4 regions of the Devosia sp. XGJD_8 genome follow, and region 3 is predicted to be linked to each of the others. Evidence: predicted binding sites of a transcription regulator. Region 3 holds the regulator's gene; each other region holds the start of a gene.
What was found. Region 3 encodes LexA, which represses DNA repair genes until DNA is damaged. Its sites were predicted from a motif close to TGTTCNNNNTGTGTTCNG; they were not measured.

Region 1: the regulator LexA is predicted to act here: its motif matches at 2,739-2,756, upstream of recA (recombinase RecA).
Region 2: the regulator LexA is predicted to act here: its motif matches at 1,612-1,629, upstream of ACLI1C_RS02210 (DUF763 domain-containing protein).
Region 4: the regulator LexA is predicted to act here: its motif matches at 2,006-2,023, upstream of ssb (single-stranded DNA-binding protein).

What each region holds. Positions count from the first base shown of each region.
Region 1 is NZ_JBKJHF010000001.1:2,578,373-2,582,596, forward strand. It holds gene alaS (alanine--tRNA ligase) at 1-1,402, opposite strand, end outside; gene recA (recombinase RecA) at 1,580-2,656, opposite strand; gene araD1 (AraD1 family protein) at 2,934-3,929, shown strand; gene ACLI1C_RS12375 (aldo/keto reductase) at 3,986-4,224, shown strand, end outside.
Region 2 is NZ_JBKJHF010000001.1:469,549-473,772, forward strand. It holds gene ACLI1C_RS02190 (fatty acid desaturase) at 1-392, opposite strand, end outside; gene ACLI1C_RS02195 (DUF4167 domain-containing protein) at 392-583, opposite strand; gene ACLI1C_RS02200 (hypothetical protein) at 583-834, opposite strand; gene ACLI1C_RS02205 (KTSC domain-containing protein) at 1,303-1,542, opposite strand; gene ACLI1C_RS02210 (DUF763 domain-containing protein) at 1,662-2,960, shown strand; gene ACLI1C_RS02215 (hypothetical protein) at 3,234-3,470, opposite strand; gene ACLI1C_RS02220 (Ku protein) at 3,956-4,224, shown strand, end outside.
Region 3 is NZ_JBKJHF010000001.1:2,323,284-2,327,507, forward strand. It holds gene moaC (cyclic pyranopterin monophosphate synthase MoaC) at 1-418, shown strand, start outside; gene glp (gephyrin-like molybdotransferase Glp) at 415-1,617, shown strand; gene lexA (transcriptional repressor LexA) at 1,726-2,439, shown strand; gene ACLI1C_RS10960 (cold-shock protein) at 2,837-3,049, shown strand; gene ACLI1C_RS10965 (IlvD/Edd family dehydratase) at 3,200-4,224, opposite strand, start outside.
Region 4 is NZ_JBKJHF010000001.1:1,960,917-1,965,140, reverse strand. It holds gene ACLI1C_RS09210 (diguanylate cyclase domain-containing protein) at 1-1,298, shown strand, start outside; gene ssb (single-stranded DNA-binding protein) at 1,370-1,879, opposite strand; gene ACLI1C_RS09200 (LysE family translocator) at 2,135-2,779, shown strand; gene uvrA (excinuclease ABC subunit UvrA) at 2,990-4,224, shown strand, end outside.

The DNA.
Region 1 (4,224 bases), 260 kb from region 3:
CGCCCTCGGCCGTTTCCGTCTCGTAGCCGAGGAATTCGGTCGGGCCGAGCTTGTCGGCGAGGCCATACCACACCGTATCGGTGGCCGCTTCCCCCGAGCCGGACCAGCTCTTGCGGGCCTCGGCCTTCTGGGCGGCCATGGCGGCGTCGAAACCGGCCTGGTCGACCGTGATGCCGCGCAGGCGCAGGGCATCCTGGGTCAGGTCGAGCGGGAAGCCATAGGTGTCGTAGAGCTTGAAGGCGGCGGCGCCATTGAGTACCGCGCCTTCGCTCATCTCGCTGGTCTCGGCATCGAGGATCTGCAGGCCGCGGCCGAGCGTCTTGAGGAAGCGGCCCTCTTCGAGGCGAACAGTCTCGGCGATCATTGCTTCGCCGCGGCTGAGTTCGGGATAGGCCTGGCCCATCTCGCGCACCAGGGTGGGCACCAGCTTGTAGATGACCGGCTCGCTGCTGCCGAGCAGGGTGGCGTGGCGCATGGCGCGGCGCATGATGCGGCGCAGCACATAGCCGCGGCCCTCATTGGAGGGCAGCACGCCCTCGGCGATGAGGAAGCTCATGGAGCGCAGGTGATCGGCAATGACGCGCAGGCTCCGGTTGCCCTCGCCGTCGATATCGGCACCGGTGGCATTTGCCGTGGCGGCGATCAGTGAGCGGAACAGGTCGATATCGTAATTGTCATGCACGCCCTGCATCACCGCGGCGACGCGCTCGAGGCCCATGCCGGTATCGATCGAGGGCCGCGGCAAGCCGGTGCGGGAGCCGTCGCCATGCTGCTCATACTGCATGAAGACCAGGTTCCAGATCTCGATCCAGCGATCGCCATCTTCCTCGGGCGAGCCCGGCGGGCCACCCCAGACATGCTCGCCATGATCATAGAACACTTCCGAGCACGGGCCGCAGGGGCCGGTATCGCCCATCTGCCAGAAGTTCGACTTGGCGCCGAGCTTGACGATGCGGTCCTCGGAGAGACCGGCAATCTTCTTCCACAGGTCCAGCGCCTCGTCATCGTCCTCATAGACGGTGACCATCAGCTTGTCCTTGGGCAGGCCCCAGTCGCGGGTCAAAAGGTTCCAGGCCAGCTCGATGGCGTGGTCCTTGAAATAATCGCCGAACGAGAAATTGCCCAGCATCTCGAAGAAGGTGTGGTGGCGCGCGGTGAAGCCGACATTGTCGAGGTCGTTGTGCTTGCCGCCGGCGCGCACGCATTTCTGTGCCGTGGTGGCGCGCGAATAGGGGCGCTTTTCGACGCCGGTAAAGGTGTTCTTGAACTGCACCATGCCCGAATTGGTGAACATCAGCGTCGGATCGTTGCGCGGCACCAAAGGGCTCGACGGCACGGCCTCGTGACCATTGCGGGCAAAGTAGTCGACAAAGCTCGAACGGAGGTCGTTTACGCTGGTCATCAAAAGGCTTTCATTGCGGAGAATGGCGCGATGCGCCGCAGAGAAGGTCGGCTGGCTTTCTATCGTGCCGGTCGCGGCAATGTCCAGCATTGCTGCGGCACTGGCATCACGGCGCCCAAACAAAAAAGAGGCACCGCCTGCGCGATGCCTCCAGCAAACCCTGCATGGGTGGATAGCCTATTCGTCGTCGCCCGCGGCCTCGTCGTCGCCGCCGGCCACCAGCAGCACCTCACCGAGCAGGCCCGAGCTTTCGCGCACGCCTTGTTCGATCGTATTGGCGATCGCCGGATTGTCCTTGAGGAACTGGCGCGCATTCTCGCGGCCCTGCCCCAGACGCTGGCTGTCCCAGGAGAACCAGGCGCCCGATTTCTCGACAATGCCGGACTTGACGCCCAGATCGAGCAATTCGCCCGTCTTGGAAATGCCTTCGCCATACATGATGTCGAATTCGACCTGGCGGAAGGGCGGGGCCAGCTTGTTCTTGACCACCTTCACGCGGGTCTGGTTGCCCACGATCTCTTCGCGATCCTTGAGCGCGCCGATGCGGCGGATGTCGAGGCGAACCGAGGCGTAGAACTTGAGGGCATTGCCGCCCGTCGTCGTCTCGGGCGAGCCATACATCACGCCGATCTTCATGCGGATCTGGTTGATGAAGATGACCAGGCACTTGGACTTGGAGATCGACGAGGTCAGCTTGCGCATGGCCTGGCTCATCAGCCGCGCCTGCAGGCCCGGCAGGGCATCGCCCATCTCGCCTTCGAGTTCGGCCCGCGGCGTCAGCGCCGCCACCGAATCGACCACCAGCACGTCGATGGCACCGCTTCGCACCAGCGTGTCGGTGATTTCGAGCGCCTGCTCGCCGGCATCGGGCTGGGAGATCAGCAGGTCATCGACATTGACGCCCAGCTTGCGGGCATAGATCGGGTCCAGCGCATGCTCGGCGTCGACAAAGGCGCAGATGCCGCCGGCCCGCTGGGCCTCGGCGATGACATGCAGCGCCAGCGTGGTCTTGCCCGAGCTTTCCGGCCCGAAAATTTCAACGATACGGCCCTTGGGCAGGCCGCCAATGCCCAGCGCGATGTCGAGGCCGAGCGACCCGGTCGAGATCGATTCGACCTCGATCGAGGACGCCTCGCCCAGGCGCATGATCGAGCCCTTGCCGAAATTGCGCTCAATCTGGCTGAGCGCCGCGGCAAGTGCCTTGTCCTTATCCATCGATCCACCTTCAACAACACGTAGCGGCGCGTTAGCCATCAGTTCTCTCCTTATTCCACGCTCTTGGAGGCTGCGCAACGCGCCGACACCGCAGGTGGCCATGCCTTGAATGTGCGCTATTTGTTCTCATCTTGTTCCCGTCCTGTCAAGGGACAAAATGAGAACATCGGGATGGAGAAGCACAGAATCGCCGCCCCGACCTTGTGCCACGGCCGCGGGGGATTCGCGACCGCCTGACGATAAGTATGATTTTTGGCTTGCCTCTTCGCGCCTTGTTGCGCTTTATGCCGGACAATCGCCAGCGGAGTTGCCCAGCATGAACCTGATCCAGTTTTTCGATGCCAATGGCGAGCGCGCCGTCGGCGCCATCGAGGGCGGCACCGCCCGCCTGGTGAATGGCGCCACCAGCGTCTATGCCCTGGCCATGACGGCCCTATCCCGGCAGGGCGGCATCGGCGCACTGGTCGCCGAAATGGGCCTGGGCGAAACGCTGGACCGCGCCGCAATCCTGGCCGAAGGCCGCATGCTGGCCCCGGTCGATCATCCCGATCCGGCCCATCTCTATGTCACCGGCACGGGCCTCACCCATCTGGGCTCCGCTGCCACGCGCGACGCCATGCACACCGCCAATAGCGGCGCCGTCGAGACCGGCCTCACTGACACGATGAAGATGTTCCGCATGGGTCTCGAAGGCGGCAAGCCGGCCGACGGACGCAAGGGCGTGCAGCCGGAATGGTTCTACAAGGGCAATGGCTATTCGGTGGTCAACCCCGGCCACCCCATTCCCTCCCCCGGCTTCGCGCTCGACGCCGGCGAAGAGCCGGAAATCGCCGGCATCTATGTGATCGACCACAATGGCCAGCCGCGCCGACTGGGCTTTGCCCTCGCCAATGAATTTTCCGACCATGTGACCGAGCGGGTCAACTACCTCTATCTGGCCCATTCCAAGCTGCGCGCCTGCGCCTTCGGGCCCGAATTGCGCCTGGGCGACCTGCCGGCCCATATCGAGGGCATGTCGCGCATCCTGCGTGACGGAAAGGTGCTGTGGGAAAAGCCCTTCCTGTCGGGTGAGGACAATATGAGCCACACCATCGCCAATCTGGAATATCACCACTTCAAGTATGACCTGTTCCGCCACCCCGGCGACGTGCATGTGCATATGTTCGGCACCGCGACGCTGAGCTTTGCCGATGGCATCAAGACGCAGCCCGACGACATCTTCGAGATCGAGGAAGCCCAGTTCGGCGCGGCGCTGCGCAACCCGGTGCGCAACGAGGTCGAGCACCCCGTCATCGTCGGCAATCTCTATTGATCTTGAAGCCGGCCAACTAACATGTCAGTTATCCTTCCGCCTGCTGGAGGGATGACATGACTGCTCGCGCTTTCGAAAAACGCCGGGTCGGACGCACCGACCTGGAGGTGACCACGCTGGGCCTGGGCGGCGCCTCGCTGGCCGGCATCTTCTCCGCCGTCCCGGCCGATCAGGCCCGCGCCACCGTCAGCCACGCGCTGGACATGGGCATCACCTATGTCGATACCGCGCCGCAATATGGCCTGGGCCGCTCCGAACACCTGATGGGCGATGTGCTGCGCGAGCGGCGCGAGGG
Region 2 (4,224 bases), 1.9 Mb from region 3:
TCGCCGATGCCGCGCATATCGAGATTGCCGGCGGTGGCATGATGCTGGGCATGGGTTCGGCGCCAATAGTCGTAGGGCGTCACCGTCAAAACGCCGATGATGCGCCCCGTCCAATCGTCCGCCTGCCGGTGCGCGAAAAAGGCGCCATGGCCGCTGTCGTGCTGGATCAAGAAGAGCCTGACAAGGAAGCCGGCGGCGGGAATGGTGAACACCAGGCCCCACCAGAAGCCATAAGCCAGAGAGGTCCAGGCCAGTCCCCAGCAGACGACGAATGGTGCGAGGGAGATCGCCAGTTCGAGCGTGCTGCGCCATCGGTCAGGCTGGCGGTAGCGGGACATGATCTGCGGCCATGGCCGGTCGCTTGACGAGGCGCCTGGTGCGATCTCGCTCATCAGCGTGTTCCTTCGATTGCGCAACGAAGGAAGTGCTCGGCGTGCTGGAAGTAGTTTTCCGCCGCGACGCGGTCACCGGCCGTAACCCGTGCATCGGCCAGCCTCAGGTAGTGCTGCTGTCGTGCGATCGCGGCGTTTTTATCGACCGCTGGCGGCTCGTGCCGGCTGGCTCTTGCGCTGAAAGTACTCATCAGGCAGCGATCTTCCGTCTGCCAAGCGGATAGGCGGCGGCATCATAGAGCGCGCGGATAGCCTCGCCCTCAAAGCGCTTCTCCTCCACTTCAAGGAACGAGCCAGCGCGACCGCTGCTGGGAAGGTCCTCGATGAGGTAGCGGATGGCCTCCGCCGCGGTCGCGAAGCGGCGGTAGCGGGTCTGCTGGGTCTTGGCGTAGCGCCGGCTGGGAAACAGCTCTGCGCTGGCCTTGTAGTTGAACTCATCCATGAAAAAGATCTCTCTGGGTTGATGCTGTTCGTATCGATGGTGCGGGACCCGATGCGTTCGTGCCTGCGGCGCAGCGGGTACCCGGCTTCCGATGGAGCCGGCCCATTGCCGCGCTGAGATGGCATCACCGATCCGAACTGGCGCCTGAAGGCCGACAGGAGCCGCCTTGCGTGCAAGCCAATTGCTCTTACGGCGGCGCAGAACGTCCCTGGACCTTGTGACTGCGTAGGCAGTCGCCGCCGCGATAGAGCTCGGCACGGGGCCTTTGGTCCGGGAAACGCGCGGGCAATGACCCAGAGCAGCATATGCCAAGGGGTACCTAACGCTCGCAATTGGAAGGAGGTGGGCCGGGGCCGGTGAACCGGTGACGGGCGCAGCCAACGGGGCTGAAAAACGTAAGCGCAGTTGTGACAGAGGTTTGTGGCGAACGCGAGGCGGGGCAGGCAAGCCAAGTTGAAGCTGGTATCGTCACCCACCGGCGCTGTTCGCCGGTGGGGCTGTCCGTCCATGCTCATCCTGCCGCAGGGTGAACGAACTCCGAATATGCCGGTTGAAGAACCAGCCCTTGGAAAAGGCCCTGCTGAACGCGCCGTATGTCTCCGGCGGAACGTCGAGATAGTCATAGCGTCTGCCGTTGGTGACGAGCCAGATCGAGAGGATTTTCGTCGCAGGGTCGTAACAACTCTTGCGGATCAGGTTCGATGGCATGGCAGGCCTCCTTCGAGGCAACCGGGCACGGCCTGGAAGGTTGCCCAGCCCGATACGCCGACGCATGGTTGTTTCTGCTTTGTTCCCTGTTATAGTCGCTCGCAACCCAAGAGGTAGTCGTGGCAATCCGTTCCGGCAGTGCCGATCTCCCATTGCATGGCGGCAGAGTCCCGCGCTGGCTGAGCGAACGCATGGCCAAGCTTGGAGCGCTGATCTGCGAAGCGGTGGTTGCCGAGTATGGCAGAGACGAGCTGCTGCAGCGGCTGGCCCATCCATTCTGGTTTCAATCCTTTGGCGCCGTCATGGGCATGGACTGGCATTCCTCCGGGATCACCACGAGCGTGATCGGCGCTCTCAAGCGCGGCCTGGCGCCATTGGAGAAGGAGCTGGGCCTGCATGTCTGCGGCGGACGCGGCAAGCACTCCCGCAGCACCCCGGCCGAATTGATATCGATCGGGGACAGAGTGGGGTTCGACGGGAGCGCGCTGGCCTCCACCAGCCGTCTCGTTGCCAAGGTCGACAGTGCCGCCGTCCAGGACGGCTTTGATCTCTACCTCCATGGCTTTATCGTCGCGGCCGATGGCAAGTGGGTTGTCGTGCAGCAGGGCATGAAAGGCGATGCTGGCCAGGCACGCCGCTATCACTGGACCTCCCAGGGCTTGAGCAGCTTCGTGGAGCGGCCCCACGCCGCGATCGAAGGACAGGCTCAGGGCGAAATCATCAACCTGACCGATATTCGGGCGGCAGGAGCGAGGACGGGAAGCGTAGATCTTCTGACCTCACTCGGTCCCGACGCCATCGTGCGGGAAGTGGGAAAGCTGCGTGGCCTGGTCGAGCAGCCCAATGGCCAGCCCTTCCTGCCTCACTTGGTCATGCCCGAACATCACGACCTGCGGCCCAGCGATGTCATGCTCAGGCGTCTCCACGGCAGCTTGGCCGCGGCCGCCGATCGAGGACCTGTCGATTTCGCCCAACTGCTTCTTGTGCCAGGGGTAGGCGCCCGGACGGTGGAATCGCTGGCAATGGTTGCCGAGGTCGTTCACGGCGCTCCGCATCGCTTTGCCGATCCCGGCCGGTTCGCAATGGCTCATGGCGGCAAAGATGGTCATCCGTTTCCCGTCCCGTTGGCAGTCTATGACCGCACCATCCAGGTGCTGAAGGGTGCCGTGACCAGGTCGCGGCTGGGGCAGGACGAGCAGCTGGGGGCAATCAAGCGACTGGATGCACAGGCAAGGATCCTTGAGGCCTCGGCCACGGGCCCATCGCTCAAGTCTTATATTGCACGAGAGCGGGCAAGCTCGCGTGACTATGGCGGTCGCACGGTTTTCGATGATCATACGTCCGCATCGACCGTTTCAGGTGTAGCCGGATCCAGGCATGGGCCGGCGACCCATGACGGAACGGAACGTGCATCCTAAGGCGCCATAACCGGTCCGCAGCCTGGTTCGATTTCCGCCGGAGGCAGGCAGGCCGACCTCATGTCGATGATCCCCCCGGGTATGTCGCAAGGCAGGCCAACCTGGTGAGAAGATAACGTCAGGACCGGCCAGCGTTGAGGTCCTCGCCCAGAAAGAGTGAGGTAAATGGCCCGGTACAGGTTGCGAGGGCTCAGACGAATGTCCGATGTGACGTCGTCGCCAGGCGATCACTCAAACCCATGGGGGCGGCGGCCAGACCCTGCGTTGCGTCCGTTAACCGGAGAAGGTCAACCCTCGTTCTGCCAGCCAACCCTCGAGTTCGGATCTGATATGCTCGATCCGCGCTATGTCCTCTGGAGACGCGGCCTCGGCATGCGTGCGGATCCATTCGTTGCAGCCGAACAGCATAGTCGACACGGTAGAAGACCGAAGAGAGGGGGACAAGCCGCCCTCATAGCGGTCAACGTCCTGGCGCCACTTCAGGATTGCCGGGGCGTGGTTGATTGCCATGGGTTGGTCCCATGCACGAAGAATCATCGTCCCGCAGTATACCGGTTCTGGACTGGGACGGTTTTCGCATCAGGCCGCCTTCGTGCCGCTTTCGACAAACGCGGCGATGGAGACAGCGGAACCGATGTCGGTGCGCGCCTGGTACCGCCAGCCTATTCCACTGTATCGCACGGGACTGGCGATGCGAAGAGTTGGTGCCGTAGCACCCCTTGAAACGGCGTCGCTGTGATTGTGCGGCTTACTTTGCGGTTTCTTACCTGGCACGTTGGGTGTCAGCGGTTGGCATCTGCCCACGTGTCGCTCAGGAGCTTGCGTCCCTGACGGCCATCTACCCCGCTACCGCCGCGAGCATATTGCTGCGTTCACACCTGCGCTCGTGCGCCGCCCTGCGCCGTATTGACCTTGCGCGAGCAGACTGCGGAGCCGGTCACGAGTGGAACGTCTGGCGCTTTCTACCCGTTCTGCCTCCGGAAACGGAGGACGTAATGGCCGCGCGAGCAGTATGGACTGGTGTGATCAAGATCGCCGAAATCGTCTGCCCGGTGAAGATGTACACCGCCGCGACCACGTCCGATCGAATTTCCCTGCATATGGTCAACCGCAAGACCGGCCATCGGCTGCGGCGGATCTATGTCGATAACAAGACCGATAAGCCCGTCGAATCCGAGGACCAGGTCAAAGGCTACGAGACCCATGAGGGGTCGTATGTCGTTCTGGAGCCAGAGGAAATCGCTGCGGCCATACCCGACAGCGA
Region 3 (4,224 bases):
CGACAAGGCGATCACCCGGCGCCGCGCCTTGGCGCAGGCCAGGATTGTCGCCGAGACCGGCACGATTGTCGCCATCATGGATGGTGGCCTCAAGAAGGGCGATGCCCTGGCAGTTGCTCGCATTGCCGGTATCATGGCCGCCAAGAAGACGTCCGACCTCATCCCGCTTTGCCACCCCATTCCACTGACCAAGGTCAGCGTCGACATCGAAGCTGATGGCCCCGATGCCATCCTTATCCGTGCCACGGCCGAAACCACCGGGCAGACCGGTGTCGAGATGGAAGCCCTGGTCGCCGCCTCGACCGCGGCACTGACGCTCTACGACATGGCCAAGGCCATCGACCGGGCCATGACCATCACCGATATCTGCCTGGTCGAAAAATCCGGCGGAAAGTCCGGAGACTTTTCCCGGTCATGAGCCTGCTCCCCGTGGATGACGCGATTGCCGCGATCCTCCGGCGCGTGCCGGCGCCCATCGCCGAGACCGTGCCGCTGTCCGAGGCTGCCGGGCGCGTGCTGCTTGAACCCGTATTTGCCACCCACGATCAGCCTCCATTCAATTCCAGCGCCATGGACGGCTACGCCATCCGCGCTGCCGATGTCGTCGCTGGCCACGGGCTGACCGTGGTCGGCACGTCACAGGCGGGCGCCGGCTACCTCGGCACGCTTGGGCCGGGCGAGGCTGTCCGCATCTTCACTGGTGCACCGGTACCCGAAGGCGCCGACACGGTCATCATGCAGGAAGAGGCCAAGCGCGACGGAGACTCGGTTTCCTTCACTGTTCCGGCACGACAGGGCCACAGCGTGCGGCCTTTGGGTAACGACTTCGCTACCGGTCAACAGCTCGTCGACGCCGGCATTCGCCTGGCACCAATGCAGCTGGCGGTTGCCGCCGCTGCCAACGCGGCCACGCTCAAGGTCGCCAAACGGCCCCGCATCGCCCTGCTCGCCACGGGCGACGAACTCGTGCTGCCCGGCACGCCACTTGGCCCCGACCAGATTGTGGCATCAAACAGTTTTGGGCTGCGGCCCATGCTGACGCCCTACGCCGAAACGGTCACCGATCACGGCATTGCCCGCGACGATGCGGCTCAGCTTCGCAACGCACTCCAAGACATTTTCGCCACTGGGCCGGATATAGTCATCACCACAGGTGGCGCAAGCGTCGGCGACCACGACATCGTGCAGGACATCCTCCTGGAATTGGGTGTCACGCTGGATTTCTGGAAGATCAACATGCGGCCCGGCAAGCCCCTCATGTTCGGAACACGCGGCAGCACCCTGATCTTCGGCCTCCCCGGCAATCCGGTTTCCGCCATGGTCACCGCCATGGTGTTCATTCGCCCCGCATTGCGCGCGTGGCTTGGCTATCCAGAACCATCCCCCTGGCACCTGCCGCTGGCCGGCCCAACGCCCCCCAATACCGCCCGCCGCCACTTCATGCGCGCGCAATTGCTGCACACGCTCACTGGACCTGAGCTGCTGCCGATCTCCCAGACGGACAGCGGCCACACCTCTTCGCTGGCGCGGGCCGATATGCTCATCGTCCAACCAGAGTTCGATCCCGGCCAATTGCCCGGCACCATTGTCGAAGCCATCCCGCTGGATGCTTTCTGACTGTCGCGATCGCAACGACGACTGATCTTTTGCAAAGCATATTGCGGAACATAACTGGAACACCTATAGTCGTTCTGCCTATGTTCTGATTCACTCCCCGAGGGGCCCATGCTGACGCGCAAACAACACGAGCTGCTTATGTTCATCCATGAGCGGATGAAGGAAAGCGGCATTCCGCCATCCTTCGACGAGATGAAGGATGCGCTCGACCTGGCGTCCAAATCGGGCATCCACCGGCTGATCACCGCCCTTGAGGAGCGCGGTTTCATCCGTCGCCTGCCCAACCGGGCCCGGGCCCTCGAAGTGGTCAAGCTCCCGGATTCGATGAACCCGTCACTCGGCGGCCGCAAGGCCCGCTTTGAGCCATCGGTCATCGAAGGCAGTCTGGGCAAGGTCAGCTCCCCGCCCTCGCGCATGTCGGCGGCCGAAGACTATGCCCGACCGATTTCCATCCCGGTCATGGGCCGTATTGCGGCCGGCACGCCCATTGAGGCCATCCAGACCCACTCGCACACCATCATGGTTCCGCCGGAAATGCTGGGCGCCGGTGAGCACTTCGCGCTTGAAGTCCGCGGTGACTCGATGATCGATGCTGGCATTTTCGACGGGGATACTGTGCTCATCAAGAAGCAGGATCAGGCCTCGACGGGCGAAATCATCGTCGCCTTGGTGGACGATGAGGAAGCAACGCTCAAGCGCCTGCGCCGCAAGGGCAATACCGTGGCGCTGGAGGCGGCCAACCCCGCTTACGAAACCCGCATCTTCCCGCCTGACCGCGTCAAGGTGCAGGGCCGCCTTGTCGGTCTTCTCCGCAAGTATTAGGGCGCTATAGCCCTCAGCAGCGTGACGCGAGGCGTGGGCCAGCACAGGCGCGTCACCCTGCCACCCCCTCATTTTGGCAGATCGTACCGGGGCATCGAACCGCCTCTGGCGGCCGATGAGGCCGGCCGTGGTACTTACGCGCGAAGCCACTCCCTTGGTTTTCTTGGGATTTTTCTAGCGACTTAAGCGGAATTTAACGGCCGACAGTGCCGGGACCTTGCAGATGGCGCTGTTCCGTGCCACATAGGTAGCATACGTTTTCAGCCTAAGTCGGCTGCCTAATGCCGGTTCGCCGGACCGTGGCTTCCTTCTCTACCATGCGAACGTTATGTCCCTTTGGCATGTTGCCATTGGATAACCGCTCGTTCGCTGATGCTACGAGCAAAAGGAAACTATCATGTCCGTAATCACCGGCACCGTAAAGTTCTTCAACACCACTAAGGGCTTCGGCTTCATTTCGCCTGAAAATGGCGGCAAGGACGCCTTCGTCCATATTTCTGCTGTTCAGCGTTCGGGCCTGCAGGGCCTCTACGAGAACGACAAGGTCACCTATGAGCTCGAGACCGGCCGTGACGGCAAGGAATCGGCGACCAACCTGACCCTGCTCTAGTCTGCGCTAGATCATAGCGAGCGCGCTTCGGCGCCGCTCGGCGAGGCCACCGCGATTTGTCGCGGTGGCCTTTTCTTTGTCTGGTCGCCAGCAGCAAACAAAATGGGGGACCGCATGCATGCGGTCCCCCTTGTCTTACAAAATCCGCGATCAGTGGTTGTCGCGCGGGATGCCGTTGTTCTGCGCGATGCGCTGGTACTTTTCGGCTGGCTTGAGAATGGCACCATCGCCGAGCTGGCCAACCAGACCGCGCTGGATTTCCTGCCAGGGCGTCTGGTGCTTGGGGAACTTGTAGCCGCCGGAAGCCTCGAGATCGGCTCGGCGCTTGGCGATCTCGGCGTCCGAGATCAGGATATTGGCCTGCCCCTGGTTGAGATCGATCCGCACCCGGTCGCCTGTCTGCAGGATGGCGAGATTGCCACCCGCCGCCGCCTCTGGCGAAGCATTGAGGATCGAGGGCGAGCCCGAAGTACCCGACTGGCGGCCATCGCCGATACAGGCCAGCGCATGCACGCCCTTCTTGATCAGATAGCTGGGCGGCCGCATGTTGACCACTTCCGCCGCGCCTGGATAACCGATCGGCCCGGCGCCGCGCATAAACAGCAGCGTATTCTCGTCGATATCGAGCGCGGGATCGTCGATGCGGTGGTGGTAATCCTCCGGTCCATCGAACACCACCGCCTTGCCCTCGAACATGCCCGGATGCTCGGGGTTGTTGAGGTAGCGATCGCGGAACTCCGACGAGATCACGCTGGTCTTCATGATGGCATTGTCAAAGAGGTTGCCACGCAGCACGAGGAAGCCCGCCTCGGTCTTGAGCGGATTGTCGAAGCGGCGGATGACCTTGTCGTCCTGGATCGTCGTGTTGCGGCAATTCTCGCCAATGGTCTTGCCATTGACGGTCGGCGCGTTCTCGCGGATCAGGCCCTGGGTCATCAACTCGTTGACCACCGCCGGCACGCCACCAGCGTGATAATAGTCCTCGCCCAGATATTCGCCCGCCGGCTGTAGGTTCACCAGCAGCGGCACCTTGTGGCCATAGGTCTGGAAATCCTGCAGTTCGAGTTCCACGCCGATATGCTTGGCAATGGCCTGGATGTGGATCGGCGCATTGGTCGATCCGCCGATGGCCGAATTGACCACGATGGTGTTGATGAAATTGTCCTTGGTCAGGA
Region 4 (4,224 bases), 360 kb from region 3:
ACGATACCGACTTTGGCACGCGCCTGGGGCGCTTGTGTGACCTGCTCGGCATTGCCGGCGCCCAATTGACCACGGTGGCCGACAATGGTTTGTCGGTCGTGGCGGCGGTCGGCCCCCTCGCCGACAATCTGGCACTGCTGCAGGCGCGCGTCCTGGATGGCTCCTGCCCGCTCGTGCTGGCCGACACGGGCGCTGAGGGGCCTTGCGCCGCGCGGTTCTATGTTGGCCTGACCCTGCCCGCTGCCGCCGGATGCCCGACCCTGTTGCTGAGCCTTTACGATTCCAAGCCGCGCCCGTCCCAGATGGCGGAGCGGATTGCCGGGCTGGCGCAGGAGCTGGTCACCGATGCTACGGTCGAGCAGCTACGCCAGGTCATCGAAGCGCAGGCGAAGGTCATTGCCGAGAGCGTCCGCGCGGAGGAATTGCGGCGGGAACTGTTCGAGCGCGCCTCGGCCACCGCCAAGATCGGCGTCTGGCAATGCGACCTGGCCGACAACAGCCTGCAATGGACCAATGGGGTCTATGATCTGTTCGAGATCGAGCGCGGCACCCAGGTCACCCGGGAGCTGTCGCTGTCCTGCTATACCGAGGCGTCGCGGCGGCAGATGGAAGCGGCCCGTGCCCATGCCATCGCCACCTGTACCGATTTTGCCTTGACGGTGGAGATCATCACGGCCCGCGGCAACCACCGCTGGATGCGGCTGACCGGGGCGGTGGAGAGCCGCAACGGCGTCGCCACCCGCATCTTCGGCATGAAGCAGGATGTCACCGAGGAAAAGCTGATGGCGGACCGCACCCGCTATCTGGCCGAGTTCGACGTGATGACCGGGCTTGCAAACCGCAGCCAGTTCCAGGCCCATCTAAGTGCGCTCGACGCGACTGGCGGCAATGGCCCAGGTGCGTTGCTGCTGATCGACCTGGATGGGTTCAAGCAGGTCAACGACACCTATGGGCACGTGCTGGGCGATGAGTGCCTCAAGGAGGCGGCGCTGCGGCTGACGGCAAGCTGCAGCAGCGCGCAGCTGGTGGCCCGCATTGGCGGCGACGAATTTGCCGTCTTGCTGGGACCGGACACATCGGCCGGTGCGGCCGAAGCCCTGGCCGAGGGCATTGTGGCGATGATCGGACATCCCTTTGTGCGGGGTGGACACACATTCCGGCTCGGCGCCTCGGTTGGCGTCGCCCACTATCGCGGCGGCTCGTCGCAGGACCTGTTCCGGCAGGCCGATACGGCACTCTATGCCGCCAAGGATGCGGGCCGGAATACCAGCCGGACCTATCGGGCTGAAGCCCGCTGACACCGATGCCGCAAAGCAAAAGGGAGGCCGCCTGAGCGCCCTCCCCCTCATGCGATACGTGTAAGAACGCCCTAGAACGGGATGTCGTCGTCCATGCCGCCTGGCTCGAAGGCCGGGGCATTGGCCTGCGGGCGACGGGCGCCGCCGCCGGCCGGGGCGTTGTCGCGTACGCCGCGGAAGCCGGTGTCGTTGCCGCCACCAAAGCCGCCGCCGGCACCTTCGCCCTCACCGCGGCCGTCGAGCAGCGTCAGGTTCGAATTGAAGCCCTGCAGCACGACTTCGGTCGAATACTTGTCAGCGCCGGACTGATCCTGCCACTTGCGGGTCTGCAACTGGCCCTCGAGATAGACCTTGCTGCCCTTGCGCAGATAGCTCTCGGCGACGCGGGCCAGGCCTTCCGAGAAGATCACCACACGGTGCCATTCAGTCTTTTCGCGGCGCTCGCCGGTATTCTTATCTTTCCAGTTCTCGGAGGTGGCGACACTGAGGTTGACCACCTTGCCGCCGCTGGGAAGGTTGCGCACTTCCGGATCCGCACCGAGATTGCCGACCAGGATCACCTTGTTGACACTGCCTGCCATCGTTCATTCCTTTCGATTCAGTCCCCGGCCGCAGCCGCGGGACGCTCACTTACATAGCGGCGGCATACTACTCCGCGGCGACGGTCCCCGCCCGTGCTTTGCCAAGTTGTGAACAGCTGTCTATTATGTTCCCTTTATGTTCCGTTTTGTGTTAGCCGTCAAGCGCGGCATTCCGGGCCTTTGCTCGGCCGCTGCTGACATGGCCTGTCAGCAGCCCTGCTCCAGATCAGCCGGCTTGTTTTCGACGGAATGGTCATGGACTACGCCCAGGCGCTCTGGATCTATCTCGTCCTGCTGTTCGGCATCATCGTGGTGCCGGGCATGGACATGTTTTTCGTCATCGCCAATGCGCTGACCGGCGGGCGCAAGGCGGGCTTTGCGGCGGTTGGCGGCATCATGGTGGGCGGCGCGGTGCATACGCTGTTCGGCGCACTTGCGGTCGGCGTGCTCACGCGGCTGCCCACGATGGTGTTCCAGGCAATGATCCTGGTCGGTGCGGCCTATATGGCCTGGATCGGCTATACGCTGCTGCGCAGCTCGATCACCGTGGAGGCCATCGGCAGCGCCAAGACGCGCTCGCATTGGGTGGCGTTTCGCCAGGGCATGGTCACCTGCCTGCTCAATCCCAAGGCCTATCTCTTCGTGCTGGCGGTGTTCCCGCAGTTCATGCGGCCTGAATATGGAACGATCTGGTCGCAGGCGCTGGTCATGGGGGTGATGACCGTGACCATGCAGTTCCTCATCTATGGCGCCCTGGCGCTGGCCGCCGGCAAGGGTCGTGATGCCCTGATCGGCAACCCGCAGGCGACGATCTGGATCGGTCGGGGCGCTGGCGCGTTGTTCGTCGCCGCAGCCCTGTTCACGGCCTGGCATGGAGTGACCCAGCATGTGGGCCCTTGACCGAATCTGGATTGTTCCGCTTATGTTCCAGGCAGCCAAAGGTGCTTTGGCAAGCCTTGAGGGACACGCTAAGGTGACCGCACAGCCGGGCGGCCATGCGCGGGGCCCGCTTGCGGCGGGGATGGACCGTGCCTATTTGTGTGCTCTCCCCGAAGCCCTATTCCGACTTTGCCGCCGGGCCGCCGATGGCGCACCGAGCCATGGACTGAAATGATGACGCCAAAGCCCAGCCAGAACCGTGAGATCATCGTACGCGGCGCCCGCGAACACAATCTCAAGGGGATCGATCTCAAACTGCCGCGCGACAGCCTCATCGTGATGACGGGCCTGTCCGGCTCGGGGAAATCGTCCCTCGCGTTCGACACCATCTATGCGGAAGGCCAGCGGCGCTATGTCGAGAGCCTCTCTGCCTATGCCCGGCAGTTCCTCGAAATGATGCAGAAGCCCGATGTGGAACACATCGAAGGGCTCTCCCCTGCCATTTCCATCGAGCAGAAGACCACGTCGCGCAACCCGCGCTCGACGGTTGGCACTGTCACCGAGATCTATGACTACCTGCGGCTGCTGTTCGCGCGCGTCGGCGTGCCCTATTCGCCGGCCACGGGCCTGCCCATCGAGAGCCAGACGGTCAGCCAGATGGTCGACAAGGTGCTGGAGCTACCGGAGGGCACAAGGCTCTTCCTGCTGGCGCCGATCGCGCGCGGCCGCAAGGGCGAATACAAGAAGGAACTGGCCGACCTGATGCGCAAGGGCTTCCAGCGCGTCAAGATCGACGGGGAATATCACGAGATCGAGGATGCACCGGTCCTCGACAAGAAATTCAAGCACGATATCGAAGTGGTGGTGGACCGCGTCGTGGTCGGACCCGACATTTCCGGCCGCCTGGCCGAAAGCTTCGAGACGGCGCTGAAGCTGGCCGACGGCATTGCGCTGGTGGAATATGCCGACGAGAAGAACGAGGACGGCAGCCCGCGCCAGGCCACCTTCTCGGAAAAATTCGCCTGCCCGGTTTCCGGCTTCACCATTGCCGAGATCGAGCCGCGCCTGTTCTCGTTCAACAACCCGTTCGGCGCCTGCCCGGTCTGCGATGGCCTGGGCACCGAGCAGAAGATCGACCGTGACCAGATCGTGCCGGATGTGACGCTGTCGGTACGCGACGGCGCCATCCTGCCCTGGAGCAAGACCAGCGCACCCTATTACCTGCAGACACTGCAAGCCGTGCTCAAGCACTATAATGCCTCGACCGGTACGGCCTGGAACGAGCTCAGCGACGAAGTGCAGGACGCAGTCCTGTACGGTACAGGCAAGACACCGATCAACTTCGTCTATGACGATGGCCTGCGCCAGTACAAGACCACCAAGCCCTTCGAGGGCGTCATCGGTAACCTTGAGCGTCGCTACAAGGAAACCGAAAGCGCCGGCATGCGCGAAGAGATTGAAAAGTA